2 regions of the Caballeronia sp. M1242 genome follow, and region 2 is predicted to be linked to the other one. Evidence: riboswitches for the same ligand, from Rfam matches in the RefSeq annotation. Region 2 holds a riboswitch; the other holds the start of a gene.
What was found. A riboswitch is a leader RNA that binds a small molecule or an ion and turns the genes downstream of it on or off. The one in region 2 is predicted to bind thiamine pyrophosphate.
Positions count from the first base shown of each region.

Region 1 (14,750 bases), 1.4 Mb from region 2:
CGCGTTCCCGCGCGGCGCGGCGGCGGGGGAATGTCTGCATCGCATGTACGAACTGGCGGACTTCACGCAGCCTGCGACGTGGGCCGATGCGATCGACCGCGCGTTGCGCGAGCATCCGACGCCCGCGCCTGAGCCGCTCGCGCGGCGTCTTCGGCCGATGATGCAGCGCCTGCTCGCCGACACGCTCTCGACCGAGATCGCGCCGGGTCTTCGGCTGTCGCAGATTCCGCCCGCGCGTCGCATGAACGAGCTGGAGTTTCTCTTTCCCGCGCCGTCGCTGGACTTCGCGGCGCTGCGGCGGATTCTCGCCGCGCACGGCTATCCCGACGTCGCGCTGGAGGCGGGCGCGTTGCGGGGCTTCATCAAGGGGTTCATCGACATGATCGTGGAGCACGACGGGCGCTATTGGATCATCGACTGGAAGTCGAACTATCTCGGCGAGCGCGCCGCGGACTACAGCGCCGCGCCGCTCGCCGAAGCGATGGCGCATCACGCGTATCACCTTCAGGCGCTCGTCTATGTAGTCGCGCTGCACCGGTATCTGCGCGCGCGGCTCGCTGCATACGACTATGAGACGCACGTCGGCGGCTATCTGTATTTGTTCGTGCGTGGCGTGCGGCCCGACTGGCGCGACGGCGACAGCGGCGCGCCGAGCGGCGTGCATCGCGGACGCCCGCCGCTCGCGCTCGTCGAGGCGCTCGACCGGCTGATGTTTGGAGGCGTGGCATGAGCAACGTCCAGTTGTACGCGCCGGCATCGCGCTTCGCGGATGAAGGCGCTGCGCTCGAGCGGCTCATGTGCGGAGGCGTGGCGGAGCACGATCCAGTTGTACGCGTCGGTATCGCGCTTCGCGGACGAAGGGGCTGCGCTCCGGCGGCTCATGTGTGGAGGCGTGGCATGAGCACGATCGAGTCGAACGCGCCCGCATCGCGCTTCGCGGACGCAGGCGCTGCGCTCCGGCGGCTCATGTATCTGCGCGCGCGGCTCGCTGCATACGACTATGAAACGCACGTCGGCGGCTATCTGTATTCGTTCGTGCGTGGCGTGCGACCCAACTGGCGCGATGACGACAGCGGCGCGCCGAGCGGCGTGCATCGCGGGCGCCCGCCGCTCGCGCTCGTCGAGGCGCTCGACCGGCTGATGTTGGGAGGCGTGGCATGAGCAAGGTCCCGTTGTACGCGCCGGCGTCGCGCTTCGCGGATGAAGGGCGCTGCGCTCCGGCGGCTGATGTGCGGAGGCGTGGCATGAGCACGATGAACCTGAAGGCACCGGCATCGCGCTTCGCAGACGAAGGCGCCGCGCACGACCGGCTGATGTCCGGAGGCGCGGCATGAGCACCATTGAGTCGACCGCGCCCGCATCGCGTTTCGCGGACGAAAGCGCGGCACTGGCCGAAGGTTTCGCGCGGCGCATGGCCGAACTGTCGCGGCGTTCCGGTGCGAACGCAAACGCAGTGGCGTGGGCCGAACGCGCGGCGCTCGCAATCAGCAGCGCGACGGCGCTCGGGCACGTGTGCATGCCGCTCGCCGCGGTCGCGCGCCGTCACGGCGGACGCGCGCGCGAGGTCCGCGAGGCGCTGCTCGCGAGCGGCGTCGCGAGCCTCGCGCGCACGCAGTCGCCGATGCAGGCGGCGGATTTGCTGCCGCTCGTCATCGACGAGGACGGCCGCCTCTATCTCGCGCGCTACTTCGACTACGAGCGGCGTCTCGCGCTCGCGCTCGTCGAGCGGGCGTGGGCCGCGCGGATCACGGTGTCCGGGCGTGAGCTTGCGGCGCACGCCGAGCGCATTACGCGTTATTTCGGGCCGAGCGCGGGCGATGACATCGACTGGCAGCGCGTCGCGGCGCTCGTGGCGCTGGCGGGACGGCTGACTATCGTGAGCGGCGGTCCGGGCACGGGCAAGACGACGACGGTGGTCGGCGTGCTGGCCTGTCTGCTCGACGCCGATCCCAACCTGCGCATCGCGCTTGCCGCCCCGACCGGCAAGGCCGCGCAGCGCATGCAGGAGGCGCTGATCGAGCGCGCGGACAAGCTCCCGCCCGAACTCGCGCAACGCTTGCCGCGCACGTCCTTCACGCTGCAGCGACTGCTGGGTGTGCTGCCGGATGGCGGCTTCCGGCATCATCGGGACAATCCGCTGCCGTACGACGTGATCGTCGTCGATGAAGCGTCGATGATCGATGTCGCGCTCGCGGCGCATTTGCTCGAAGCCGTCGCGCCGACGAGCCGGCTCGTGATGCTCGGCGACAAGGACCAGCTGTCCGCGGTCGAGGCGGGCGCGGTGTTCGCGGAACTGAGCGCGCAGCCGTCGTTCAGTCAGGGCGGCGCGCGGCGCATCGCCGAGGCGCTCGGCGTGGACTACGCGCGCTTGCGGGCGGCGTTGCCGTCGGGCTCGGCTGCGGCTTCGTCGACAGATGACGATTGGGATGGCGAAGCGGTCGGAGCGGAGCAAAGCGCAGACAAGGGCGACCTGCTCGCGCCGCGAGACGCGCGACGCGATGAGCGAACTCCCGTTGGGCCGGCCGGTAGCGCTGCGGCGTTGCGCGCGGGATCGGGGTCGCGCACGCAAGCCGTTTTCGATGACGAAGGCTACGCCGACCTTTTCGCGACCATCGATACGGAGACGTATCCGGAAGACGAACCTGGCGACGGGGCGCGGCGGAACGTCGACGACGAGAGAAGTCAGCGGAAGGCACCGGACAAGCGCAATGAGCGGGTCGACAACGCCGAGTGCGAACGGCGGGACGAGTTCAACGAGCAACGCGAAGCCGATGAGTCTGATAAGCGCGACCGTCGAGTTGAGCGTAAAGACCGCGACGAGGGAAACCAGCGCGTCGAGCAAACCGACGACAGCGAGCGGGACCGACGCAGTGAGCAGGATCGGCACCACGAGCACCACGGCCACAACGAGCATGACGGCCAAAGGGAACGCGACGTGCCCAAACAGCACGCTAATCTGAACGAACCCAGCGAAAACGACAGGCGCACCGCGGCCGACGATCCGAGCCACACCGACGCCCCGCTCACCGATTGCGTCCTCTGGCTTGCGCGCAATTACCGCTTCGGGCTGGATTCGGCGATCGGCCGCTTGTCGATCGCCATCCGCGACGGCGATGCGCAGGCTGCCCTCGCAGCGCTCGATATCCGGCAATCGCCCGCGACAGTTGAAGACGCAGCCGCCGTTCTCTTCGACGACGCGCACGCCGTGCTTTCCGAGCGCACGCTCGCGCATCTGGCGACAGGATTCGCGCCATACGCCGACGCGCTCTCCTCGGTACTCGAGGCGCGGCGCTCCGCTTCAATCACCGCGCAGGCCGACGAAGCCCGGCTCTTCGACTCCCTGAACCGCTTTCGCGTGCTGTGCGCGACGCGCAAAGGCCCGCGCGGCGTCGACGAAGTGAACGCCCGCATCGCGGCAAAAGTGCGGGAGCAAGCCGGCATTGCGCTTGCGCTCGGCGCACAATGGTTCGCCGGGCGGCCGGTGATCGTCACGCGCAACGACTACGCGCTCGGGCTTTTCAACGGCGATATCGGCATTGCGCTGCCGGGCGCGGACGGCGCGCTTCGCGTGGCCTTCCGCATGGCCGACGGCTCGGTGCGCTACGTCTCGCCCGCCGCGCTGCCGCCGCACGATACGGCGTTCGCGCTCACGGTCCACAAGTCGCAGGGATCGGAGTTCGACGAGGCGGCGCTCGTCTTGCCGGGGAGCTTCGTGCGCGTGCTGTCGCGCGAGCTGGTGTACACGGCCATCACGCGGGCCAAGCGCCGGATCGAGGTGATCGGCTCGGCGGAGATCTTCGCGCAGGCGGTGAATGCGCCGACGCGCCGCGATTCCGGCCTCGCGGCGAGAATGATGCGGTTGATGAGCGCCAGCGCTGGGACTTGAGGCGCGTGCCTATTCGAAGGAGTCACTCTCATGACCGATAGCTTCGCGATCGCGCCGGGCGAGATCGAGTTGACGGCCGTGCGCGCGCAGGGCGCGGGCGGCCAGAACGTCAACAAGGTGTCGAGCGCCATTCACCTACGCTTCGACATTCGCGCGTCGTCGCTGCCGGAGCACATCAAGGCGCGTCTGCTCGCGCTCGCCGATAGCCGCGTGACGCGCGACGGCGTCATCGTCATCAAAGCACAGGAGCATCGCACGCAGGACATGAACCGCGCCGCGGCGCTCGCGCGGCTGGACGAACTCATTCGCAGCGTGAGCGTCACGCGTCGCAAACGCATCGCGACGAAGCCCACGCGTGCGTCGCAGGTCCGCCGTGTCGAAGGGAAAGTGAAACGCGGCGCGGTGAAAGCGGGGCGCGGACGGGTGCGGGACGAGTAGGGCGGCGGTGCCGATCCTTGCGCGTGGGAAGGCATGCGCTAGGTGACGTCCGTCGCTAGCGTCGTTCGCGCGAGCATTCCGAGCAGGACGTGCTCGAGGCTTCTAATGCGCCCGCAAAGCCGAGCGTGGATGCCGAGCCGGCATCCGCTTGCCCGCGACCACATCTGCGCATTTCTCCGAGTTCACGAGCGACACGTGTTCATCGGGAATGGCGGCTGCGCTGCGCCGCGAAAGTGGAGCGCAAAACTCGACCGGCTCGTTCGAACGAGCACAAGGACTACCGCGCCAGCGCCTGTCGCGCGCTGGACGGCATCCGCTCAGCAACGGGCGTCGTGGGAGCGGAGCGCATACCGCGCGACTCATTCGAACACGCAGAAAGATGAGCGGGTAAGCGCCTGTCGCGCGCTGGACGGCATCCGCTCAGCAGTGGGCGTCGTGGGAGCGGAGTGCATACCGCGCTGCGTAGCGAAAGTGCGAGCGCAAATCCGCGCGACTCATTCGAACACGCAGAAAGATGAGCGGGTAAGCGCCTGTCGCGCGCTGGACGGCATCCGCTCAGCAACGGGCGTCGTGGGAGCGGAGCGCATACCGCGCTGCGTAGCGAAAGTGCGAGCGCAAACCCGCGCGACTCATTCGAACACGCAGAAAGATGAGCGGGTAAGCGCCTGTCGCGCGCTGGACGGCATCCGCTCAACAACGGGCGTCGCGGGAGCGGAGCGCGGCCCGCGCTGCGCCGCGAAAGTGGAGCGCAAACCCGCGCGACTCATTCGAACACGCAGAAAGATGAGCGGGTAAGCGCCTGTCGCGCGCTGGACGGCATCCGCTCAACAATGGGCGTCGCGAAAGCCGAGCGCAAACCGCGCGACTCATGTGAATGGGTAGGAAGATGAGCAGGCAAGCGCCTGTCGCGCCCTAGACGCCAGCCGCTCAGCGACGAGCGCCGCGAAAGCCAAGCGTGGATGCCGACCCGGCATCCGCTCGACAATCCGGTGGCCAGCGCCGTGCCCGCGCATCCTTCATCACGAGCGACACGCGTTTATCGAGAGAAGCGCGGCCCGCACTCCGCCGCCAACGCAGAGCGCCATCCCGGCCGACGTAGTCCGACGAGTGCACACACTACCGCGCAAGCGACTTCCTCCCGCCAAACGGCATCCGCTTGACCACGCCCGTCGCCAGCGCCGTGCCCGCGAGCACGACCGCGCATCCTTCCATCATCACGAGCGAGACGTGCTCGTCCAGGAAAAGCGCGCCCCACAAGATGCCGAAAAGCGGAATGACGAACGTGACCGTCATCGCGCGCGCCGGGCCGGCCGACGCCACCAGCCCGAAGTAGAGGAAATACGCGATGCCCGTGCAGCACACGCCGAGCGCGATGACCGCCTCCCACGCATGCGCGGAGATCGGCGTCGCGGGCCACGTCATCGCGGCGAGCGGGGCAAGCGCGATGGTCGCGCCGATCATGCTGCCGGCCGCATTCGTGGTCGCGTCGACATCCATCAGGTACTTCTTCGCGAAGTTGCCCGCCACGCCGTAGAGCGCGGACGCCGCCAGCGCCGCCGCGGCCCCCAGCAGCCCGCGCACCGGCAGCGCCGACACGCCCGCGTCGTGCGCGCCCGGCGTCGCAATCTGGTTCCACACGAGCAGCAGCACGCCCGCGAAGCCGATCGCCATGCCGATGGTGCGCATCGTCGTCAGCCGGTCCTTCAACCACACGTACGCGACGAGCGCGCCCCAGAGCGGCGTCGTCGCGTTGATGACGGACGTCGCGCCCGCCGACAGCGTGAGTTCCGCGAATGCGAAAAGACAGAAGGGCGCGGCCGAATTGAGAATGCCGACGACGAAAAGCGGCACGGCGCGCTTGCGCATCGTCGAAAGCGTGTCGGCCCACGGGCGTCGCGCGAGCAGCATCGCGATCAGAAACAGCGCGCCGATGCCCACGCGCACGGCCATCAGCGGCGCGACACCGAACTCGACGACACCCACGCGGATGAAAAGAAACGACGCGCCCCACATGGCGGCCAGGACGACTAATTGAAACAAATTGACGATGGACATGACGTTGCGGACTTCTTCCTGCTGATAAAAGTCCGCGCATGTTACACCGCGCCGCGCGCCGGGAAGCGTTCGTCGAAAGAGAGCGCAAGAAGCAGGAACAAAGCAGGAACGCGCCCCGTCGCCGAACGGGGCGCGGGGGCGTGGTTAGTGCGGGGGAATCATCCACGTGAGCACGTTCTGTTGCAGCCAGACGAGCACGCCGAGAATGATGGTGAGCAGAATGGAATGCTTGAAAGTTCGCGCGAAGACGAGGCCTTCCTTGCCCTTCAGGTCGGTGGTCGCCACGCCCGTCGAGATGTTCTGCGGCGAGATCATCTTGCCCATCACGCCGCCGGACGAGTTCGTCCCCGCCATCAGCACCGGATTCAGATTGAGCTGGTGCGCCGCCACCACTTGCAGGTTGCCGAAAAGCGCATTGCCCGACGTGTCGCTGCCGGAGAGAAAGACCGCGACCCAGCCGAGAAACGCCGACACGAGCGGAAACAGCGGCCCGACCGACGCCACGCCCAGACCCAGCGTGTAGTTCATGCCCGAGTAGTTCATCAGATACGCGAGACCGACGATGGTCGCCACCGTCAGGATGGCGATGCGCGTCTGCACCCACGTATCGACGATCGCCGCGCCGAATTCACGCGCCGGCAGCTTGACGAGCGCGGCCGTGATGATGGCCGCCACCAGAATGGCCGTGCCCGTGGCGAGCGGCTGGAAGTCCCAGATCGCGCCGTACGGCTGGTTGTACAGCGTGATGTAGACGGCCTTGTCGAGCCCCGGCCAGGACACCTTCACGTCGCCGATCAGGAAGATCTTCGCGACCGTCCACACGATCACGACGATCGACACCACGATCCAAGGCAGCCAGCCTTGCCCGCCCGAGAGCGCGGCGCGCGTGGCGCCCGCGCGATCGACGTTGACCGCGAAGCGTTCGTCGGGCGCGGGCTTCCAGACGCGCAGGAACGCAATCGTCAGAATGAGCGAGATGAGCGACGACAGCACGTCCGTGAGCGCGTAGCTGATGTAGTTCGACGTGACGAACTGCGTCAGCGCGAACGCGCCGCCCGAGACGAGCAGCACCGGCCACACGCGCATCATGTTGCGAAAGCCGGCGTACACCGCGATCACGTAGAAGGGCAGGAAGAATGCGAAAAGCGGCAACTGGCGGCCGACCATCTTCGCAAGCGCGTCCGTCGGCAGGTGCGTGACCGCGCCGAGCACGGTGATCGGCACGCCGAGCGCGCCGAAGGCCACCGGCGCCGTGTTGAAAATGAGCGTGAAAGTGAGCGCTTCGAGCGTCGGAAAGCCGAGCAGGATCAAAAGCGAACTCGTGATCGCGATCGGCGTGCCGAACCCGGAGATGCCTTCGAGCAGCGCGCCGAACGAGAAGCCGATGACCACCAGCACGATTCGCCTGTCGTTCGGCAGGTTATCGACCATCCAGAGCCGAAACGCTTCGAAGCGCCCGGAGCGTTGCGCGACGTTGTAGAGCAGGATCGCCGCGAACACGATCCACATGACCGGCCACAGCGCGAAGACGGCGCCCGCCGCGACCGAATTCAGCGCGAGGCCAACCGGGAACTTCCAGCCCGCGACGGCGATGATGAGCGCGGCGATCAATCCCGCGAGCGATGCCTGCCACGCCGGGCGGCGCGCCCAGCCGAGCAGCACCAGCACGATGATGATCGGCAGCGCCGCCACGATGAACGACAGCGCCAGTGAATCGGCAATGGGTGTGAGTAGCTGATGGAACATCGAGTCTCCTTTTTTCTCTTGTTGGCGAAGCGGCGGCCGCAGCCGCCATGCGCGCGGAGTTCGATGTTTCAGTCGCGCACGCCGGCGACGTGCGCCGTCTTAAGCGCCGGCGTAACACGCCCACTAAGAATAGGTGACCGATGAGCCGCGTCAAGCGGTGAAAGCCCGCGTACGCGCCGTGGTTCGTCGGATTGGGTCAGCTGCGAATCAGCCTTCCACGGCTGCGGCTGCGGCCGTTGCTGCGCCGCTGTCGCGGTTCGCGGGCGGCGTCTGCCGGAACACCCAGACAGTCAGAAGCGCGATCGACGCAAGCATCCAAAGCAGAAAAAACACGAAGGCCATCATGTCCTGTTCCCCGAGAACGTGAAGTGGGCGACAGCGGCGCCGTCGCATCGCGGTAAATAGGGACGGTGAATAGCCAGAAACGTGCCAATTGTCTGTCCAATTCCGCCAAAGGCTTGTCAGAAAAGGAAAGAGAGAAGGCGCACCGAGCCGGCGACGCGGCGCATCGGGCGCGCGGCGTCGGAAAATGTTTCAGGTTCGTTACTGGGCACCGGACTTACGCCGGTGAACACGCCAATTTCGTAACGAAGATGAACACGCTCGCCCGACTCAGTGGCCGCGACCGCCTCCGTGGCCGAAGCCTCCATGTCCGCCGTAGCCGCCTTGCCACGTCCCGCCGCCGTGCCAGCCGCCACCGCCGTGCCATCCGCCGCCATGCCAGTCGCCGCCGTGGTGCCAGCCGCCGTGGTGCCAGCCGTATCCGTGGCCCCAGCAGCATCCGCCGCCCCAGTAGCCGAAGCCGACCGAGATCGCCGGATAGCCGTAGCCGTAATACGCCGGATACGGGTACGGGTAATACGGATAGCCATAGGACGGATAAGCGCCGTAGTAGCCGGCATAAGGGTAGACGGCGGAGTAGGGCACCTGTTCGGTCGAGTAGACGATGCCGGTCCCCGGCACCGCCGATGCGCCCGAGGCTCCGTTGGCCGGTAGCGCGAATTCACGCTGCGCATAGATGGCGCTGACCGTGGGGTAACCCGCGCCGGGGTAATCGGGATACGGGTAGTAACAGCCGCTAACCAGAAGTCCCACAGCGAGCGCGGCCATGCCGCTCTTTGCGTGGACGATGCGTGCGGACGTCATGATGCTGCTCCTTGAATTGCCTGCGGGACTCTTCGGGTTCAATGGTCTCGATAGAACCGATCCGGTCCGTTAAAGAGGAGCTTAGTCGATCGATGCATGGCGCGTGGCATGCGCCCGGTGAGGAACGATGGCTGGTATCGCTTCCTGTAACAGACTTGAAACACGTGCGGCCCCGACGATGTCGCGCCGCACGCTCGATGCGCTGCGGCCCTTACTTGCCGACCTGATTGCCGATGACCCCGCCGACGGCCGCGCCGCCCAGCGTCGAAAGCGCGCTGCCGCCGATCACGGCCCCGCCCGCTGCGCCGACGCCCGCGCCGATGGCGGTGTCGCGCTGACGCGTGGTCATGTTGTCGCAACCGGTCAATCCGGCGAAAGAAGCGATGAGCAGTGCTGCGGCGCCGATTTGTTTGATGTTTTTCATGTCGACTCTCCAGTGATGATGGAACGAATCGGCTGCGGCGTGACTTCCCGGACAAGACGACGGTCCGGCGCGCATGCCGCGTTTTTTCGCCGGTTCGTTCGATAGGTAGCAGGAAAGATGCCCGAATCGTCTGAATGAGCGTTCAGCCTTGTCGCAGAAGGCTTTGAGCGGAACGCAGCAAGCAAAACGGCCTGTCGCGCTCGCCGCGCGACAGGCCGTTTTTCCGGTGAGGTTTCAGTCCGTCAGAAACGGCGCATCACGTCGGCTGGTAGATTTCCGCGCCCTTCTTCACGAACTCGATCGCCTTCGTCTGCATGCCGTGGGTGAGCGCGTCGGTTTCGCTCACGCCCTGCTTCGCGGCGAAGTCGCGCACGTCCTGCGTGATCTTCATCGAGCAGAAGTGCGGGCCGCACATCGAGCAGAAGTGCGCGACCTTCGCGGAGTCCTTCGGCAGCGTTTCGTCGTGGAATTCGCGCGCCTTGTCCGGGTCGAGGCCGAGGTTGAACTGATCTTCCCAGCGGAATTCGAAGCGCGCCTTCGAGAGCGCGTTGTCCCGCACCTGCGCGCCGGGATGGCCCTTCGCCAGATCCGCCGCGTGCGCCGCGAGCTTGTACGTGATGATGCCTTCCTTCACGTCGTCCTTGTTCGGCAAGCCGAGGTGCTCCTTCGGCGTGACGTAGCAGAGCATCGCGGTGCCGAACCAGCCGATCATCGCGGCGCCGATGCCCGAGGTGATGTGGTCGTAGCCCGGCGCGATGTCGGTGGTGAGCGGCCCGAGCGTGTAGAAGGGCGCCTCGTCGCACCATTGCAGCTGCAGGTCCATGTTCTCCTTGATGAGCTGCATCGGCACGTGGCCCGGACCTTCGATCATCACCTGCACGTCGTGCTTCCACGCGATTTGCGTGAGTTCGCCGAGCGTCTTCAGCTCGCCCAACTGCGCTTCGTCGTTCGCGTCGTAGATGGAGCCGGGGCGCAGGCCGTCGCCGAGCGAGAACGAGACATCGTATTGCTTCATGATTTTGCAGATGTCTTCGAAATGCTCGTAGATGAAGCTCTCCTTATGATGCGCGAGGCACCACTTCGCCATGATCGAGCCGCCGCGCGACACGATACCGGTCATGCGGTTCGCCGTCAGCGGCACGTATTGCAGCCGCACGCCCGCGTGGATCGTGAAGTAGTCGACGCCTTGCTCCGCCTGCTCGATGAGCGTGTCGCGGAAGATTTCCCACGTGAGGTCTTCGGCTTTGCCGTTGACCTTTTCGAGCGCCTGATAGATGGGCACCGTGCCGATCGGCACCGGCGAATTGCGGATGATCCACTCGCGCGTCTCGTGGATGTGCTTGCCGGTGGACAGGTCCATCACCGTGTCGCCGCCCCAGCGGATCGCCCACGTCATCTTGTCGACTTCCTCGCCGATGGACGACGTGACCGCCGAATTGCCGATGTTCGCGTTGATCTTCACGAGGAAGTTGCGGCCGATGATCATCGGCTCGCTTTCCGGGTGATTGATGTTCGCGGGAATGATCGCGCGGCCGCGCGCCACTTCTTCGCGCACGAACTCAGGCGTGATTTCCTTGAGCGCGTCCTTGCCGAACGCCGCCGCGCCGAACGCCGCCGCGCCGAACGCCTGTCCGGGATGCTGGCGGCCCATCATCTGCGCGAGCTTTTCGCCGTTCGGGCCGCTCTTGCGCAGGCTTTCGAGATACTCGGCGCGACGCTGGTTTTCGCGGATGGCGATGTATTCCATCTCCGGCGTGACGATGCCCGCGCGTGCGTAGTGCATCTGCGTGACGTTCTTCCCGGCGACGGCGCGGCGCGGCTTGCGATGCAGGCCGGGAAAGCGCAGTTCGGCCGTTTTCGGATCGGCGGCGCGCTCGCGGCCGAATTCGCTCGACAGGCCCGCCAGTTCTTCCGTGTCGCCGCGCTTTTCGATCCAGCCGGCGCGCAGCGCGGGCAGTCCGGAGCGAATATCGATCTTCGCGTCCGGATCGGTGTACGGGCCGGAGGTGTCGTACACGTACACCGGCGGATTCTTCTCGCCGCCGAAGCCGTCCGGCGTGTCCGACTGCGTGATCTCGCGCATCGGCACGCGAATGTCGGGCGTCGAGCCGGTCACGTAGACCTTGCGCGAGTTCGGCAGCGGGGCGATGGCGGCGGCGTCGACGACGGCGTTTTCCGACAGAAACTTGGGATTGGCATTCATGTGCTGTCTCTCCTGTGGGACGTGTTGACATGCGAGCGTTGCAGCGCTCGGCTGACTCAGGAGCTAAACAGGGAGGAACGAGACGGAAAGGTACGGGTTCGGAAGAAGTAGTCTGATGCGGCGCGACTGTCGAAACCCGAACGCTTCCCTGCGCTGGCATTATCCAGATCAGGTTCAAAGGGTATTTCTCACCCGCGCCGCGCGAGGCGACTGCGCTCGATGAAACCGGCCGCAATCGCGATGCGCAACGCAGGACCCCCGCGTTAGCAGCCGCCACCATACACCGCAGCGTGGCGTGTTGGCAACCATCCGAAAATTCGTCCGGCGATTCGTCGATCGCGCGGGGCGCTTACTGCATAATGTCGCTCGCCCCGGCCTGCGTGTTTTCCCTGACCGCCCGGCAGCCGCAATCGACGCCCCGCGTCTTGTGCTGTTTCTCCTCTGCGTCCGCGTTCGCATTCCAACTGTTTCGCCATGTCGTCCTGTCTCGTTTGTCGCGCCGGAGCTTTCGCCCGTTCAATTGCCGTCTGTCGGATCGAAGACACGGCTCGGTCTTGCACGCTGGCCGGATAACGCATGTCCAAGCCGCCGCGCCTGCCGTTTTCGTTGCCCGATTGTTTTCCGTTTCGCGCGCCGCGTTCGCACAAGGGACAAGTCGCGCTCGCGCTGGCCGTCGTCTATCTCGTGTGGGGATCGACATATCTCGCCGTGCATCTGTCGCTCGCGTCGTTTCCGCCGCTTTTGCTTTCCGGCTTGCGCAATCTGTTCGCGGGCATCGGGCTCTTCGTGTTCGCGGCGCGCCGCAAGCCGGTCTGGCCGACGTTGGCCGAAGCGCGTAATGCCGCGCTCGTCGGCACGCTGCTCGTCGGCTTGTCCAGCGGGATGCTCGCCTACGGCATGCGGACCGTCGAGACCGGGACGGCCGCCGTGATGGTCGCCACCGTGCCGCTTTTCGCGACGATCATCGCCGCGCTCACGGGCCGGCGCATCGCGAAGGGCGAGTGGGTGGCGGTCGGGCTCGGGCTCGTCGGCATCGTGTTGCTGAACCACGGCGATTCGTCCTCCGGCTCGACCGCGGGCAGCATCGCGATTCTCTGCGGCGCGATCTTCTGGGCGGGCGGGGCGCACCTCGCGAGCCGCGTCAAGCTGCCGTCGGACCTCTTCATGTCGACGGCGCTTCAGATCGGCCTCGGCGGTTCCATTTCGACGACGGTCGCGTTGCTCTCGGGCGAGCGGCTGGCGGGCATCGGCTTCGTGCCGGGGCTGTCGTTTCTGTATCTGATGCTCGTCGGAACGATGGCCGCGTATGTCGCTTACGGCTTTCTGATCCGGCATACGAGCCCGATCATCGCGAGCAGCTGCATGTACGTGAATCCGGTGGTCGCGGTGTTACTCGGCGCGCTGTTGCTCGGCGAGGCGATCACGCGCTGGACCGTCATTGCGACGGTCGTCATTCTGCTGAGCGTGGGGCTTTCTTTCTGGTTCGATTATCGAAGGCGGGGGTTGGTGTGAGTGCCTTCCTTTCGCCGCGCTTGTAAGAAACACGCTCGCGCCGCGATTCGAGGCGCGCATGCCGCCTCGCTCTCGCGCCCCGAACGAATCCTCTAATGAAAGCCGCAGCCTTGCGCGATAAGGCTTGCTGGCGAAGTCGCGCCACTCGCGCACCGCAAAAGGGCACGGCTGTTGCTCCATGTGCGCCACCCGCGAGGCGCGTCATTCCGATGAAACCAAGACGCGTTCTTCGCGGCGAGGACGCGGCGTTGCGGGCCATCCGCCCGCCGTCCGCAGCCTTCACGACACCATCAACGATCACAAAAAGGAAGGTGGCACATGAAGCTCATCCGCACCGTCACGGCGCTCGCTGCCGTCGCTTCGCTCCTGTCCGCATGCGGCGGAAGTTCGGACGACGTCGGCAAGGAACTCGGCCTCACGCAAGCGCAGGTTCATTTCGTCCACGCGATTCCGAGCGGCCCGAACGTCGATTTCTACGATAACGGCAAGGTGCTGCAACCGAACATCGGCTACAAGGCGGTGACCAACTTCGCGAACATCGGCACGGGCCAGCACAACTTCGGCTACGCGGCCGTGAACACGACGACCCAGCTCGCGTCCGATTCGAGCATCAGCAACGCGGCGAAAGGCCACGAATACACGGTCATCGCGCTGCCGGACGCGGGCTTCCTGCCGTCGATCGCCGTGATCGACGATCCGTTCGACAAAGGTCTCCTGTCGACGAGCGCGCGCGTGCGCGGCTTCAACGCATCGGCGAACGCGCAGAATCTCGATCTGTATCTGGTCGCGCCGGGGACGAACATCGCGACGGTCAACGCGACGATGCCGAGCCTCGCCTTCAAGAGCGCGGTCCCGGCGAGCACGCAGGACTCGATCTATGTTTCGGGCGGCACGTATCAGTTGATCGCGACGCTTCCGGGTTCGAAGACGCCGGTGTACAAGTCGGCTTCGTTCAATCTCGGCAATAACGCGGACTGGCTCGTGACGACGCTGCCTTCGGGCAACGCGCTGTCGCAGGTCGTGCCGGACAAGATTCGGGTGCTGGTGGCGCAGGGCGGCAACACCCAGACGCCGGCGCTGGAGTTGCCGGATACGCAGTAAGCGCTTGCGCGTCAGGCCGTCACGAAAACCCGCCCGAGCGGTCTCGGGCGGGTTTTTTAACGCACAAAAAAAATCTCGCCGCGCAAGGCGGCGAGATGACAGGAACTACGCTACGTTGATAGAGCGCCTCAGCTTATTTATGTTCTTCCGCCGAGTTCGAAATAGCCTGGCCGCCCTTCGAAATGTCCTGACCTGCGCCCGAGATGGTATTGCAGCCTGCCAGCGCAGCGGTGCCCGCG
Region 1 is NZ_CP071129.1:949,502-964,251, forward strand. Features, by position in the region: gene recB (exodeoxyribonuclease V subunit beta) at 1-730, shown strand, start outside; partial or broken gene JYK05_RS04360 (hypothetical protein) at 970-1,161, shown strand; gene JYK05_RS26265 (AAA family ATPase) at 1,331-3,886, shown strand; gene arfB (alternative ribosome rescue aminoacyl-tRNA hydrolase ArfB) at 3,917-4,324, shown strand; gene JYK05_RS04375 (DMT family transporter) at 5,441-6,379, opposite strand; gene JYK05_RS04380 (L-lactate permease) at 6,524-8,125, opposite strand; gene JYK05_RS04385 (hypothetical protein) at 8,333-8,470, opposite strand; gene JYK05_RS04390 (hypothetical protein) at 8,738-9,271, opposite strand; gene JYK05_RS04395 (glycine zipper 2TM domain-containing protein) at 9,483-9,695, opposite strand; gene thiC (phosphomethylpyrimidine synthase ThiC) at 9,952-11,898, opposite strand; TPP riboswitch at 12,026-12,168, opposite strand; gene JYK05_RS04405 (EamA family transporter) at 12,475-13,410, shown strand; gene JYK05_RS04410 (DUF4397 domain-containing protein) at 13,729-14,511, shown strand; gene JYK05_RS04415 (entericidin A/B family lipoprotein) at 14,645-14,750, opposite strand, start outside.
Region 1: linked by a shared signal. The riboswitch ahead of thiC (phosphomethylpyrimidine synthase ThiC) and the one ahead of JYK05_RS11805 (FAD-dependent oxidoreductase) in region 2 are both predicted to bind thiamine pyrophosphate.

Region 2 (14,750 bases):
TCTCGCCACCACGAGCCTGTATGTGACGCACGATCAGATCGAAGCCATGACGCTCGCGCAGCGCGTGATCGTGATGAACAAGGGCCGCGCGGAGCAGATCGGTGCGCCGACGGACGTGTACGAGCGTCCCGCGTCGGTGTTCGTCAGAGCTTTATCGGTTCGCCCGCGATGAATCTGCTCGAAGGCCGCTTGTCGGAAGATGGTTCGGTGTTCGAAGTGGCGCACGGCGGACCGAAGCTCCCGGTTGTGGGCGCGCAGGGATTGACGCGCGATATGTGCGGGCGCGAGTGGATCATGGGCATTCGCCCGGAACACATGACCCCCGGCTATATCGAAACGGCTAGCGCCACGCTCGACGTCGATTCGGCCGAATTGCTCGGCGCGGACAATCTCGCGCATGGCAAGTGGGGCAAGCATGACGTGGCGGCGCGCTTGCCGCACGCGCATCGGCCGCAGCGGGGCGAGAAGCCGCTGGTTTCGGTGCCGGCGCGGCAACTGCACTTTTTCGATCCGGCTACCGGATTGCGCGCCAATTGAGGAGAATCGCGATGAGAACCTGGCCGTATCCCGCTATCGTCGCGCATCGCGGCGGCGGCAAGCTCGCGCCGGAGAACACGCTCGAAGGCATCCGGACGGGCGCGCGTCTCGGCCTAAAGATGATCGAGTTCGATGCGAAGCTGTCGGCGGACAACGTCGTGTTCCTGCTGCATGACGACGACGTGGACCGCACGTCCAACGGCCACGGCGCGGCGAAGTCGATGATTTATGCGCACTTGCGCGCGCTCGACGTCGGGTCGTGGTTCAGCGAGGAATTTGCCGGCGCGCACATGCCGACGCTCGCGGAAGTGCGCGAGCTGTGCGCGTCGCTGAATCTCGCGGCGAACGTGGAGATCAAGCCGTGTCCGGGGCGCGAAGTCGAAACGGGCGAAGTCGTCGCGCGCGAGGCGGCGCGTCTTTGGAATGGCGCCGAGCCCGCGCCGCTGCTGTCATCGTTTTCGTTCGAGGCGCTGGAAGCCGCGCGCAACGCCGCGCCCGATCTGCCGCGCGGCATGTTGTACGAGCGCGTGCCGGCGGACTGGCGCGAGCAGACCGCGGCGCTCGCGTGTGTCTCGCTGCATGCGGACCATCGTTCGCTCGACGAAACGCTCGTGCGCGACATCCGGGACGCGGGCCTGCGCGTGCTCGCCTACACCGTGAACGATCCCGAGCGGGCACGCCTGCTCGCGCGATGGGGCGTCGATGCGATCTGCACGGACCGCATCGACATCATCGGCGCGGACTTCCTTGGCAGCTAGCCGGGCGTAGAGTCGGGCCGAGAAGCGTCAGCGGGCGCGCGCCAGCAGCACGCCCGCGAGCAACGCGAGACCGCCGACCAGCGCGATGGTTCGCCACGGCCTGTCGCGCAAGTAGGCGTCGGCGTCGTCCATGACCGCGGCGGCGCGCTCGCGCACTGCCGCTTGCGAGTCGTTCAGACGGGCGCGGGCCGCGTCCACTTGGTCACTGATGCGCGCGCGCAGCATCGCGGCATCGGCGGATGCGCCTTCGCCCAAGAGCTCTTCGAGTTCGGAAAGCAGCGCGCGCAGTTCGGTGCCGATATCTTCGGCAGCCTCGCGGCCGTGGCGCGCCATGCGGCGTGCGCGGCGGCTCGTGCTGTTCCATGAATCTCCGATGGCGTCTCGCGTGTTAGGCAGTGCGTTCATGATCGCTCCGTCGATGGATGAATCGTGGATGGATGACACTCCGCTTTCGCGGCGGAAAGTGCCATTGAGCAAGTTGGATGCCGGTGCCAGCGCGCAATGCACAGGCCGTTGACGCGTAATTACTGCATGACATGCGCCGCCGCGCAAGTCACATTTACAAGGCGCGTGTAAAAGAAAACGCCGTCATGCTGACTGCACGACGGCGTTCGGACTGCATAGCGAATGTTGCTCACGCGATCAGAATCGATAGCCGACGCGCAGATACGTCACGATCGGATTGATGGTGATCTTCGCCTGCGACTGCACGTTAAGCGTGCCGACCGGCGTTTGCGCTTGCGTGCTCAACTTGGCGGTCGCCTTCAACGGAATGAAGGACACGGAGAACGCCGCGAACCAGTGTTGTGTGAAATTGTACTGAGCACCCAGGTTGAAGACCGGCGCCCACGAACTATCCGTATCGACGGTGGTCGGACCATGCAGCACGGTGCTCTCGAATGCGCCGTTGCTGATCTGCGCATCGGTGAACCAGGTGCGCGTCACGCCGATGCCGGCAAAGGGGCGGAATTTCGCGTCAGGAGCGTTGAAGAAGTATTTGAACAGCAGCGTGGGACTCCACTGCTTGGCGCTGCCGATCTTGCCGTACTGCGAAAGCGTTCCGGTTCCGTTGAGATCGAACGAGGGCGGAATGCCTATCTCGAACTCGCTGGCAATGTGGTCGGTGATGAAATAGCCCAGCGTGAAGCCGGCGGTATCAGCGCTTCCGATGCCGGCGCCCGTGCCGGGTACGCTGATATTAACGGGAGATCCGCCTACACTTGTTTCTTTGAGCGGACCGCTGCTGTCTTGCGGTGCAAAGTGAAACCAGCCTGCAGTTGCGTAGATGGACCCAGCCGATTGCGCGTGTGCCGCGGTGGACACACATGCGAGCGCTGCGATCCCCGCCATGACTTGTTTTAATTTCAATTTGTGCTCCTCCTGAAAGCACGCCCATTATGAACACATCATTTCAAAGTCACCATAGCGGCACGGTAGAGCATTTTCCCTAGGGCGAGAGACCGCTTCGGAGTCCCGTTGCACGGCCCTTGCATGCGTCTTGTGTTCCCGCTGCAGCAGCGTCTCCAGTCAGCCCCCGCTTGGGGTAACACAAACGCGACCCATGGAATATCCAGAATGGCACGGCTTGCACGACTCTACGTCCCCGAACAGCCGCAGCATGTCATCCTGCGCGGTCTCGACCAGCAGCCCGCCTTCGTCGACGACCAGGACTACGAGCTTTTCATCGAATGCCTGAGGACGGCCTCACGCGATCACCATCTCGCCATCCACGCTTATGCGCTGATGCCGCAAGCCGTCCATCTGCTCGTCACGCCCCGCGACGAGGCCAGCTTGCCCAAGGCGATGCAGGCGGTCGGCCGGCGTTACGTCGCGCACTTCAACCGGCGTTACACGCGGCGCGGCACATTGTGGGAAGGCCGGTATCGCGCGACGGTCATCGAGGGAGAGCGGTACTTTCTCCTGGCCACGCGCGTCGTCGAGATGGCGCCGGTGCGCGCGCAGCTCGTCGCGTCGCCGCAGGACTACAAGTGGTCGAGCTACCGGCATCACATCGGGCTGACAGTGGATTCGCTGATCACGGACCACTCGCTGTTCTGGCTGCTCGGCAACACGCCGTTCGAGCGCCAGCACGCGTACAAGGAACTGAGCGAGCAACCGCTCGACGAGCGCGAGACGACCCGTCTGCTTCAGGCGACGCTCAAGGGCTGGGTGCTCGGCAGCGATTCGTATCGCGAGTGGGCGGCGCGCGCCGCGAACCGCCGCGTGTCGCCGCTGCCGCGCGGGCGGCCGCGCAAAATCCGGGAAACGCCCCAGACGCAGTGAGAGCGCCGCGCCGTAATAAACGGCGGCCCGATTTGCGGGACGCCGTTTATTTTTGCCGCTTTATGATATGGCACCAAATAAAAGAGGCCGCTATGCACCATTTCGATAATAGGTGACAGACCATCGAATTTAATTTGCCATCTTTTTGATTCGTCGCGTATATTTCGATTTCCGGCGTTTATTGCGATGCAGCGCGAGCGCTGCGCGACCGGCTCCGCGTCTTGCGGCGCAGCCGAAAGCGCCGGGGCGAGAGATAACAAAACGGTTCAACGGCCGAGTCGGCCCCCACAGTAGAGACGGTGTCCCATGAACGATCATCAGCAGCCGGCAGCCGGTTCGCTTCCCGCCGCGCAGGGCATGTACGACCCCGCGAACGAACACGACGCGTGCGGCGTCGGCTTCGTCGCCCATATCAAGGGCAAGAAGAGCCACGAGATCATTCAGCAAGGTCTCAAGATTCTTGAGAATCTGGATCACCGTGGCGCGGTCGGCGCGGATCCGCTGATGGGCGACGGCGCGGGCATCCTCATTCAGGTGCCGGACGGTTTCTATCGCGAGGAAATGGCCAAGCAGGGCGTGACGCTGCCGCCCGCTGGCGAATACGGCGTCGGCATGATCTTCCTGCCGAAGGAACACGCGTCGCGTCTCGCGTGCGAGCAGGAACTGGAGCGCACCGTGAAGGCCGAGGGGCAAGTCGTGCTCGGCTGGCGCGACGTGCCGGTCGACGCGACCATGCCCATTTCGCCCGCCGTGAAGGCGAGCGAGCCGCTGATCCGCCAGATCTTCATCGGGCGCGGCAAGGATATCGTCGTGACGGATGCGCTGGAGCGCAAGCTCTACATCATCCGCAAGACGGCGAGCCATCGCATTCAGGCGCTCAAGCTCAAGCACGGCAAGGAATACTTCGTGCCGTCGATGTCGTCGCGCACGGTCGTCTACAAGGGGCTGCTGCTGGCCGGTCAGGTCGGCGTGTATTACCGCGACCTGCAAGACGAGCGCGTCGTGTCCGCGCTCGCGCTCGTGCACCAGCGTTTCTCGACGAACACGTTCCCCGCATGGGAACTGGCGCACCCGTACCGCATGATCGCGCACAACGGCGAGATCAACACCGTGAAGGGCAACGTCAACTGGCTGAACGCGCGCACCGGCGCCATCGCCTCGTACGTGCTCGGCGACGATCTTCCGAAGCTCTGGCCGCTAATCTATCCGGGCCAGTCGGACACCGCTTCGTTCGACAACTGTCTCGAACTGCTGGTGATGGCGGGCTACCCGCTCGTCCACGCGATGATGATGATGATTCCCGAAGCATGGGAACAGCACACGCTGATGGACGACAACCGCCGCGCGTTCTACGAATACCACGCCGCGATGATGGAGCCGTGGGACGGTCCCGCCGCGATCGCGTTCACGGACGGCCGCCAGATCGGCGCGACGCTCGACCGTAACGGCCTGCGCCCGGCGCGCTACATCGTGACGGACGACGACCTCGTGATTCTCGCGTCGGAATCCGGCGTGCTGCCCATTCCCGAATCGAAGATCGTCAAGAAGTGGCGTCTTCAGCCGGGCAAGATGTTCCTGATCGACATGGAGCAGGGCCGCATCATCGAGGACAAGGAACTCAAGGACAACCTCGCGAACGCGAAGCCGTACAAGAGCTGGATCGACGCCGTGCGCATCAAGCTGGACGAAATCGAGCCGAAGGCGGAAGACGTCGAAGCGCAGCGCCGCGAGGCCGCCGCGCTGCTCGACCGCCAGCAGGCGTTCGGCTATACGCAGGAAGACCTCAAGTTCCTGATGGCGCCGATGGCCCAATCGGGCGAGGAAGCCGTCGGCTCCATGGGCAACGACTCGCCGCTCGCGGTCATGTCCAGCAAGAACAAGACGCTCTATCACTATTTCAAGCAGCTGTTCGCGCAAGTGACGAACCCGCCGATCGACCCGATCCGCGAAAACATGGTGATGTCGCTCGTCTCGTTCATCGGGCCGAAGCCGAACCTGCTCGACACCATCAACATCAACCCGACGATGCGCCTGGAAGTGTCGCAGCCCGTGCTCGACTTCAAGGACATCGCGAAGATCCGCGCCATCGACACGTACACCGGCGGCAAATTCCGCTCGTACGAGTTGAGCATCTGCTATCCGGTCGCGTGGGGCAAGGAAGGCGTGGAAGCGCGCATCGCGTCGCTGTGCGCCGAAGCCGTCGATGCCGTGAAGTCCGGCTACAACATCCTGATCGTGTCGGACCGCAAGATGGACCGCGACAACGTCGCGATTCCGGCGCTGCTCGCCACCTCGGCCATTCACACGCACCTCGTGCAGCACGGTTTGCGCACAAGCACGGGCCTCGTCGTGGAAACGGGTTCGGCGCGCGAGACGCATCACTTTGCGCTGCTCGCGGGCTACGGCGCGGAAGCCGTGCATCCGTATCTCGCGCTGGAAACGCTCGCCAACATGGCCGAAGGGCTGAAGGGCGATCTGTCGGCGGACAAGGCCATCTACAACTTCACGAAGGCAGTCGGCAAGGGCCTGCACAAGGTCATGTCGAAGATGGGCATTTCGACGTACATGTCCTATACCGGCGCGCAGATTTTCGAAGCGGTCGGCCTGTCGTCGGATCTCGTGGAGAAGTATTTCAAGGGCACGGCGTCGAAGGTCGGCGGCATCGGCATCTTCGAAGTGGCCGAGGAAGCCATTCGCCTGCATCGCGATGCGTTCGGCGACAACCCCGTGCTCGCGACCATGCTGGATGCGGGCGGCGAGTACGCGTACCGCGTGCGTGGCGAAGAGCATATGTGGACGCCGGATGCCATCGCCAAGCTGCAACATTCGGCGCGCAGCAATTCGTACCAGACGTACAAGGAATACGCGCACCTCATCAACGACCAGACCCGGCGTCACATGACGTTCCGCGGCCTGTTCGAGTTCAGGCTCGACCCGGCGAAGGCCATTCCGCTCGACGAAGTGGAACCGGCGAAGGAAATCGTCAAGCGTTTCGCGACGGGCGCGATGTCGCTCGGCTCGATCAGCACGGAAGCGCACGCCACACTGGCGGTCGCGATGAACCGCATCGGCGGCAAGTCGAACACGGGCGAAGGCGGCGAGGACGAAACGCGCTATCGCAACGAACTGCGCGGCATTCCGATCAAGACTGGCGATTCGCTGCAATCGATCATCGGCAAGGAAGTCGTCACCGACATTCCGCTGAAGGACGGCGATTCGCTGCGCTCGAAGATCAAGCAGGTCGCGTCCGGCCGCTTCGGCGTGACGGCGGAATATCTGTCGTCGGCGGATCAGATCCAGATCAAGATGGCGCAGGGAGCGAAGCCCGGCGAAGGCGGCCAGCTGCCCGGCCACAAGGTGTCGGACTACATCGGCAAGCTGCGTTATTCGGTGCCGGGCGTGGGCCTCATCTCGCCGCCGCCGCACCATGACATCTATTCGATCGAAGACCTGGCGCAGCTCATTCACGATCTGAAGAACGTGAATTCGTCGTCGAGCATTTCGGTCAAGCTGGTGTCCGAAGTGGGCGTCGGCACCGTGGCGGCGGGCGTCGCGAAGGCGAAGGCGGATCATGTCGTGATCGCCGGTCATGACGGCGGCACCGGCGCGTCCCCGCTGTCGTCGCTCAAGCATGCCGGCACGCCGTGGGAACTCGGCCTCGCCGAAACGCAGCAGACGCTCGTGCTCAACCGCCTGCGCGGCCGTATCCGCGTGCAGGCCGACGGCCAGATGAAGACCGGCCGTGACGTCGTGATCGGCGCGCTGCTCGGCGCGGACGAGTTCGGCTTCGCGACGGCGCCGCTCGTCGTCGAAGGCTGCATCATGATGCGCAAGTGCCACCTGAACACGTGCCCGGTCGGCGTCGCGACGCAAGATCCGGTGCTGCGGGCGAAGTTCACGGGCCAGCCGGAACACGTCGTCAACTTCTTCTTCTTCGTTGCGGAAGAAGTGCGCGAGATCATGGCGCAGCTCGGCCTGCGCAAGTTCGACGACCTGATCGGCCGCGTCGATCTGCTCGACACGAAGAAGGGCGTCGAGCACTGGAAGGCGAAGGGACTGGACTTCTCGCGCATCTTCTATCAGGTGCCGGTCAGCGAAGAAGTGGCGCGCAAGCATGTGGACGTGCAGGACCACGGTCTTGACAAGGCGCTGGATCACGTGCTGATCGAGAAGTCGAAGGCGGCGATCGAGAAGGGCGAGCACGTCTCGTTCATTCAGCCGGTGCGCAACGTGAATCGCACGGTCGGCGCCATGCTGTCCGGTCTGATCGCGAAGAAGTACGGCCACGACGGCTTGCCGGACGACACCATCCACATTCAGTTGAAGGGCACGGCGGGCCAGAGCTTCGGCGCGTTCCTCGCGAAGGGCGTGACGCTCGATCTCGTCGGCGATGGCAACGACTACGTCGGCAAGGGCTTGTCGGGCGGGCGCATCATCATTCGCCCGACCAACGACTTCCGCGGCAAGTCCGAGGAAAACATCATCTGCGGCAACACGGTGATGTACGGCGCGATCGAAGGCGAATCGTACTTCCGCGGCGTCGCGGGCGAGCGGTTCTGCGTGCGTAACTCGGGCGCGACGGCGGTTGTCGAAGGCACGGGCGACCACGGCTGCGAATACATGACGGGCGGCACGGTGGTCGTGCTAGGCGAAACGGGCCGCAACTTCGCGGCGGGTATGTCGGGCGGCATCGCGTTCGTGTACGACGCCGACGGCACGTTCGCCGCGAAGTGCAACAAGTCGATGGTCGCGCTCGATCCGGTGCTGCAACAAGCCGAACAGGAACGCACGGTGGACAAGGCACTGTGGCACGCGGGCCAGACCGACGAAGCGTTGCTCAAGGGTCTCGTCGAGCGCCACTTCCAGTTCACCGGCTCGCCGCGTGCCAAGGCGCTGCTCGAAAACTGGGATGCGTCGCGTCGTCAGTTCGTGAAGGTGTTCCCGACCGAATACAAGCGCGCGCTCGGCGAAATCGGCGCGAGAAAGGCGAAGGAAGCACTGGCGGCTTAAGCCCGTAACACAACAAGTCAGGGCTCTCCGGTGAAAAGGCATCGGAGAGCGCGATCCTCACTCAATACAGAGAAAGATATGGGCAAGGCAACCGGTTTTCTCGAATTCGAACGCCGCCACGAGGCGTACGAAGCACCGCTGACCCGCGTCAAGCACTACAAGGAATTCGTCGCTGCGCTGACCGACGACGACGCCAAGGTTCAAGGCGCGCGCTGCATGGATTGCGGCATTCCGTTCTGCAACAACGGCTGTCCGGTCAACAACATCATTCCGGACTTCAACGATCTCGTGTTCCGCCAGGACTGGAAGAGCGCGATCGAAGTGCTGCATTCGACCAACAACTTCCCGGAGTTCACGGGCCGCATCTGCCCGGCGCCGTGCGAGGCGGCGTGCACGCTCGGCATCAACGAAGATCCGGTCGGCATCAAGTCGATCGAGCGCAAGATCATCGACAAGGCGTGGGAAGAAGGCTGGGTCGCGCCGCAGCCGCCGAAGCACAAGACGGGCAAGAAAGTCGCTGTCGTGGGTTCGGGTCCGGCGGGGCTCGCGGTCGCGCAGCAACTGGCGCGCGCGGGACATGACGTGGTCGTGTTCGAAAAGAACGATCGCATCGGTGGACTGCTGCGCTATGGCATCCCCGACTTCAAGCTGGAGAAGTGGCTGATCGACCGCCGCATGCGCCAGATGGAAGCGGAAGGCGTGTCGTTCCGCACGAACGTGTTCGTCGGCCGCGATGCGATTCCGTCGCACATCGGCAATACGGCGAAGGAAAGCATCACGCCGGAAGAACTGAAAGAGCAGTTCGACGCGGTAGTGGTCGCGGGCGGCTCGGAAACGCCGCGCGATTTGCCGGTGCCGGGGCGCGAGCTGGAAGGCATCCACTTCGCGATGGAATTCCTGCCGCAGCAGAACAAGGTCAACGCGGGCGACAAGGTCGCGGATCAACTCGTCGCGAAGGGCAAGCATGTCGTCGTGATCGGCGGCGGCGATACGGGCTCCGACTGCGTAGGCACGTCGAACCGTCATGGCGCGAAGAGCGTCACGCAATTCGAACTGCTCGCGCAGCCGCCCGAAGAAGAGAACAAGCCGCTCGTGTGGCCGTACTGGCCGATCAAGCTGCGCACGTCGTCGTCGCATGAGGAAGGTTGCGAGCGCGACTGGTCGGTTGCGACCAAGCGGTTCGAAGGCAAGAACGGCAAGGTGGAGAAGCTGATCGCGGCGCGCGTCGAGTGGAAGAACGGCAAGATGCAGGAAGTGCCGAATTCCGAATTCGAGATGAAGGCGGATCTCGTTCTGCTCGCGATGGGTTTCACGCAGCCGCTCTCGCCGGTGCTGGAAGCGTTCGGCGTCGACAAGGACGCGCGCGGCAACGTGCGGGCAACGACTGAAGGCGAGAAGGCGTACTACACGTCGGTGGACAAGGTGTTCACGGCGGGTGATATGCGGCGCGGGCAGTCGCTCGTCGTCTGGGCGATTCGCGAAGGGCGTCAGTGCGCGCGGTCGGTGGATGCGTATTTGATGGGGTCGAGTGAGTTGCCGCGGTAATCGTTCGACGCATCGTGAAGCGAAAAGGCCACGCGTTCCGTGGCCTTTTTTGCTATCTACGCGAAGAAATCAAGCCTCGACCATCGCCCTTTCGATCTCGATCTTGTAGTCATGAAACATCGCGACCGACTCCCGATGCGCGACGCTTAAGATCGCCGCTTTCGGCAGCCGCTCGACCAGCGTGTTGTAGATGTGCAGCTCGTTTTCGGCATCGAGCGCGCTCGTCGCTTCGTCGAGGAACACGAAGTCCGGCTTGTGCAGCAGCACGCGCGCCGCAGCCAGCCGCTGCTGCTCGCCCGGCGACAAGCTGCGCGCCCAGTGCGCGCTTTCGTCGAGCCGGTCCGCGTACGCTTCGAGATTGCAGGAGCGCAAGGCTTCGCGCAGTGCGTCGTCGCCGAAAGTCTCGCCCGGCGACGGATACGACAGCGCCGCGCGCAACGTCCCGATCGGCAGATAACTCTGCTGCGGCACGAACATGAGTTTCGCATCGACGGGCGCGTCGATGGTGCCGTCGCCGAACGGCCACAGGCCCGCGAGCGCGCGCATCAACGTGCTCTTGCCAGAACCCGACGGCCCGACGACCAGCCAGCGCGACCCCGGCTCAACGGAGACATCCGCCACGCGCGAAAGCGGCGTGCCATTCGGAAGCGCGAGCGTGAGGCCGGTCGTCGTCAGCGACGGCGTGCTCGTGTAATGCAGATTAATGCCGCCGCGTTCCGTCGCAGGCGACGTTTCCTCGCGAATATGCGTCGAGCGCATCACGCGCTTGAATTCGCGCAGACGGTTGACGGTGGCGCGCCATTCGACCAGCGTCGAATAACTGTTGATGAACCACGAAAACGAATCGCTGACCGTGCCGAACGCCGATGAAATCTGCATCAGCACGCCGAACGAAAACGCGCCCGCGAAGTAGCGGGGCGCGGCGACCATGATCGGAAAGATGATCGCAATCTGCCCGTAGAAGGACAGCACGAAGGTCATGCGCTTCGTGTACTTCATGATGAGCCACCAGTTGTCGCGAATGCGCTGGAAGATGCCCTTCGCGTTGGCGGTCTCGGTGGCGATGCCGTCGTAGAACGCGATCTGCTCGGCGTTTTCGCGCACGCGAATCAGGCCGAAGCGAAAGTCCGCCTCCACTTTCTGCTGCTGATAGTTAATCGACACCAGCGGATGCCCGACCTTCTGGATGATGAGCGAGCCGAGAATCGCGTAGAGCGCGGCGGCCCACACCATGTAACCTGGAACGACGAGCGGCTTGCCGAAGAGCGTGAGCGTCAAAGCGCCCGCGAGCGTCCACAAAATGGTGATGAAGGTGACGAGCGTGACGAGCGTCGACAGCAGGTCGAGCGACAGCGTAAGCGTGGTGGTCGCGAAGGATTGCAGGTCGTCGCTGATACGCTGGTCGGGGTTGTCGGCGAGGCGGTCGCGTTCGATGCGGTAGAACGCCTTGTCGCCGAACCATTGTTCGAGATACCGGTTCGTGAGCCATTGCCGCCAGCGGAACGCGAGCATTTGGCGGAGATAGCGCCCGTAGACGGCAAGCAGAATGTACGCGAACGCGAGCCCCGTGAAGATCAGCAGCAAGTGCGGAAAGTCGCGCACGTTCTTGTTTTGCAGCGCGTTATAGAAGTCTGCGTTCCAGCTGTTGAGCCGCACGTTGATCCAGACGACCGTCATGTTGATCGCGATGATCGCGACCAGCAGGCCCCACGCGATGCCGCGCTCTTCCGAGACCCAGTAAGGTTTGATGAGGCTCCACGCCGATACGTCATCCGCCTTCTGCTGCGTGCTTTCGAGATTCGTGTTGACCATGACCTTGTGTTCGGGTGCGCCGGATCGCCGGCGGGTTGAGACGGTGTCGCTTGCCGTTCGGCGCGCCGCATCGACGTGCGCGCAGCCAGCTCCGGGTTCGCAGATTGTTGTGATGCTGCCTTAACTGTCGCTTAATTCGGCCCGATCGTCCGATGAACCGGTGTTCGGGGCATTGTGCCAGAGTGCCGCCGGCCGCGACCGAAGCGGCACGACGCGGCACGACGCGGCAAGACGGGAGCGGCACGGCCGCAGCGGGCAATCCCGGTTTGCAGCGGCTTTGCCTTTTATGCTCTAATGATCTGCGACGAAACAGGGGTGCTTCGCGCGCAATGTCACTGGAAACGGTGGCCGGCGCGGCGAGGCTGAGAGAGACCCTTTGCACCCGATCCGGGTAATACCGGCGAGGGAAGTTTCCGGAGAACGCGCGTTCACCGCGCCATTCCTCCAGTCTCTTCCAGTCTTCCTTTTCCGCCCGGTGCGTCTGTCTGCCGCCGTGCAGGTCTCTCCTCCCGCTGATTCGTCACGTTAGTCAATCGGTATGCCGCTTCCTGCGGCGACGCTCGCTTACGTCGAGGCGACGCGCGGGATCGGATGAGGAGACATCGGATTGTGAACAGCATGGAACAGGGCGACGCGCGCCGGCCGGATTTCGCGGTGATCGGCGGCGGGCTCGTCGGGCGGCTCGTCGCCTGGCAGCTTGCGGGCGCGGGGCACGGCGTCGCGCTCTACGAGCGTGGCGACGAAGCCGGCTCGCAGTCGGCCGCGTGGGTCGCCGCGGCCATGCTCGCGCCGCTCGCAGAAGCGACGAGTGCGGAGCCGCTCGTCGTCGAGCTTGGCGCGGCGTCGCTCGCGCGCTGGCCGGATGTGCTCGCGGCATTGCGCGAGCCGGTCTTCTTTCAGCGCAACGGGACGCTCGTCGTGTGGCACGGCGCGGATCGCGCGGAAGCGCCGCTTTTCGAGCGCCGGCTGCGCGCGAACGCCCCGGCATCGCTACTCGACGGCGGTTTCGTCAAGCTAGCCGGCGCGCAGGTCGCCGAGGCGGAACCGGCGCTCGGCTCGCGCTTCGCTCAGGGCTGGCTGCTGCCGCACGAGGGCCAGCTCGACAACCGGCAGGCGCTCAAGGCGCTCGCGGTGGGGCTGGCGGCGCGCGGCGTGCGCACGCACTGGAACACGCCCGTCGATGTCATGCCCGATGCGCGTTGGATCATCGATTGCCGCGGTCTCGGCGCAAAGCCCGCGTGGCCCGCGCTGCGCGGCATTCGCGGAGAAGTGGCGCGGGTGCACGCGCCGGGCATCGGGCTCACGCGGCCGGTGCGCCTGCTGCATCCGCGGTATCCGCTTTACATCGCGCCGAAGCAGAACGACGTCTACGTGATCGGCGCGACCGAAGTCGAGGGCGAGGACATGTCGCCCGTCAGCGTGCGCTCGGCGCTCGAATTGCTGAGCGCGGCGTTCGCCGTGCATCCCGGATTCGGCGAAGCGCGCATTCTCGAACTCAACTCGCAATGCCGGCCGACGCTGCCCGATCATCGTCCGGCCATTGTCTGGGATGGCGCGCAGACGCTGCGCGTGAACGGGCTGTATCGGCACGGCTTCATGATCGCGCCGGAAGTGGCCGATGCCGCCTGCGCGCTCGCCGATGCGCTCATCGGAGGAACGGTGCGCGACGCCGCTTCGTTCGCGCAGTTCCGCGGCGCTGCCAGATGGCCCGAGCTGCTGCACGGCGCATTTGCGGCCGTAGCCGCGTGACACGATTCAGAGACAGGACCATGAACATCCACATCAATCAGCGCGAGTTCACGTTGCCCGATGCCGCGACCGTCACTGACGCGCTCGCCGCGTTCGGCGCGAAGCCGCCGTTCGCGGTCGCGCTGAACGGCCAGTTCGTCGCGCGCGGCGAGCATGGCACGAAGACGCTCGCGCCGGGCGACAAGCTCGACGTCGTTTCGCCCGTCGCGGGCGGCTGAACACACGAAGGATTCCATCATGACCACACAGACCGCCGATGTGCTCACGCTCTACGGCGAGGCGTTTCCGAGCCGCGTGCTGCTCGGCACGTCGCGCTATCCGTCGCTGCAATCGCTGTCCGATTCCATCGATGCCGCGCGTCCCGGCATGGTGACGGTCGCGCTGCGCCGCCAGTCGGAGACGGGCGAAGCCGGCTTTTTCGACGTGCTCAAGCGGCACGGCGTCGCGCTGTTGCCGAACACGGCGGGCTGCCAGAGCGTGGACGAAGTGCTGACGACCGCCTACATGGCGCGCGAAGTGTTCGACACGCCGTGGATCAAGCTCGAACTGATCGGCGATGACTACACGCTCCAGCCCGACCCGATCGGCCTGGTCGAAGCGGCGGCGAAGCTCGTACGCGACGGCTTCAAGGTGCTGCCGTACTGCACGGAAGATCTGGTGATCGGCCGGCGCCTGCTCGATGCCGGCTGCGAAGCGCTGATGCCGTGGGGCGCGCCCATCGGCACCGGCAAGGGCGTGACGAACCCTTACGGCCTGCGCACGTTGCGCGAGCGGCTACCGGACGTGCCGCTGATCGTCGATGCGGGTCTCGGCGTGCCGTCGCACGCGTGTCAGGTCATGGAGTGGGGCTTCGACGGCGTGCTGCTCAATACGGCGGTATCGCAGGCCACGTTTCCGCCGCAGATGGCGCGTGCGTTCGCGCTGGGTGTCGAAGCGGGCCGCAGCGCGTTTCTCGCCGGTCCGATGGCCGAGCGCGACAGCGCGCAGGCGAGCACGCCGGTCGTCGGCATGCCGTTCTGGCATCAGGACGGAGGTGCGGCATGAGCCTGCTCGGTC
Region 2 is NZ_CP071129.1:2,531,479-2,546,228, reverse strand. Features, by position in the region: partial or broken gene JYK05_RS11845 (sn-glycerol-3-phosphate import ATP-binding protein UgpC) at 1-537, shown strand, start outside; gene ugpQ (glycerophosphodiester phosphodiesterase) at 549-1,295, shown strand; gene JYK05_RS11835 (DUF883 family protein) at 1,323-1,700, opposite strand; gene JYK05_RS11830 (OmpW family protein) at 1,938-2,663, opposite strand; gene JYK05_RS11825 (transposase) at 2,871-3,578, shown strand; gene JYK05_RS11820 (glutamate synthase-related protein) at 3,885-8,588, shown strand; gene JYK05_RS11815 (glutamate synthase subunit beta) at 8,667-10,133, shown strand; gene JYK05_RS11810 (ABC transporter ATP-binding protein/permease) at 10,203-11,945, opposite strand; TPP riboswitch at 12,247-12,371, shown strand; gene JYK05_RS11805 (FAD-dependent oxidoreductase) at 12,564-13,694, shown strand; gene thiS (sulfur carrier protein ThiS) at 13,715-13,912, shown strand; gene JYK05_RS11795 (thiazole synthase) at 13,932-14,738, shown strand; gene thiE (thiamine phosphate synthase) at 14,735-14,750, shown strand, end outside.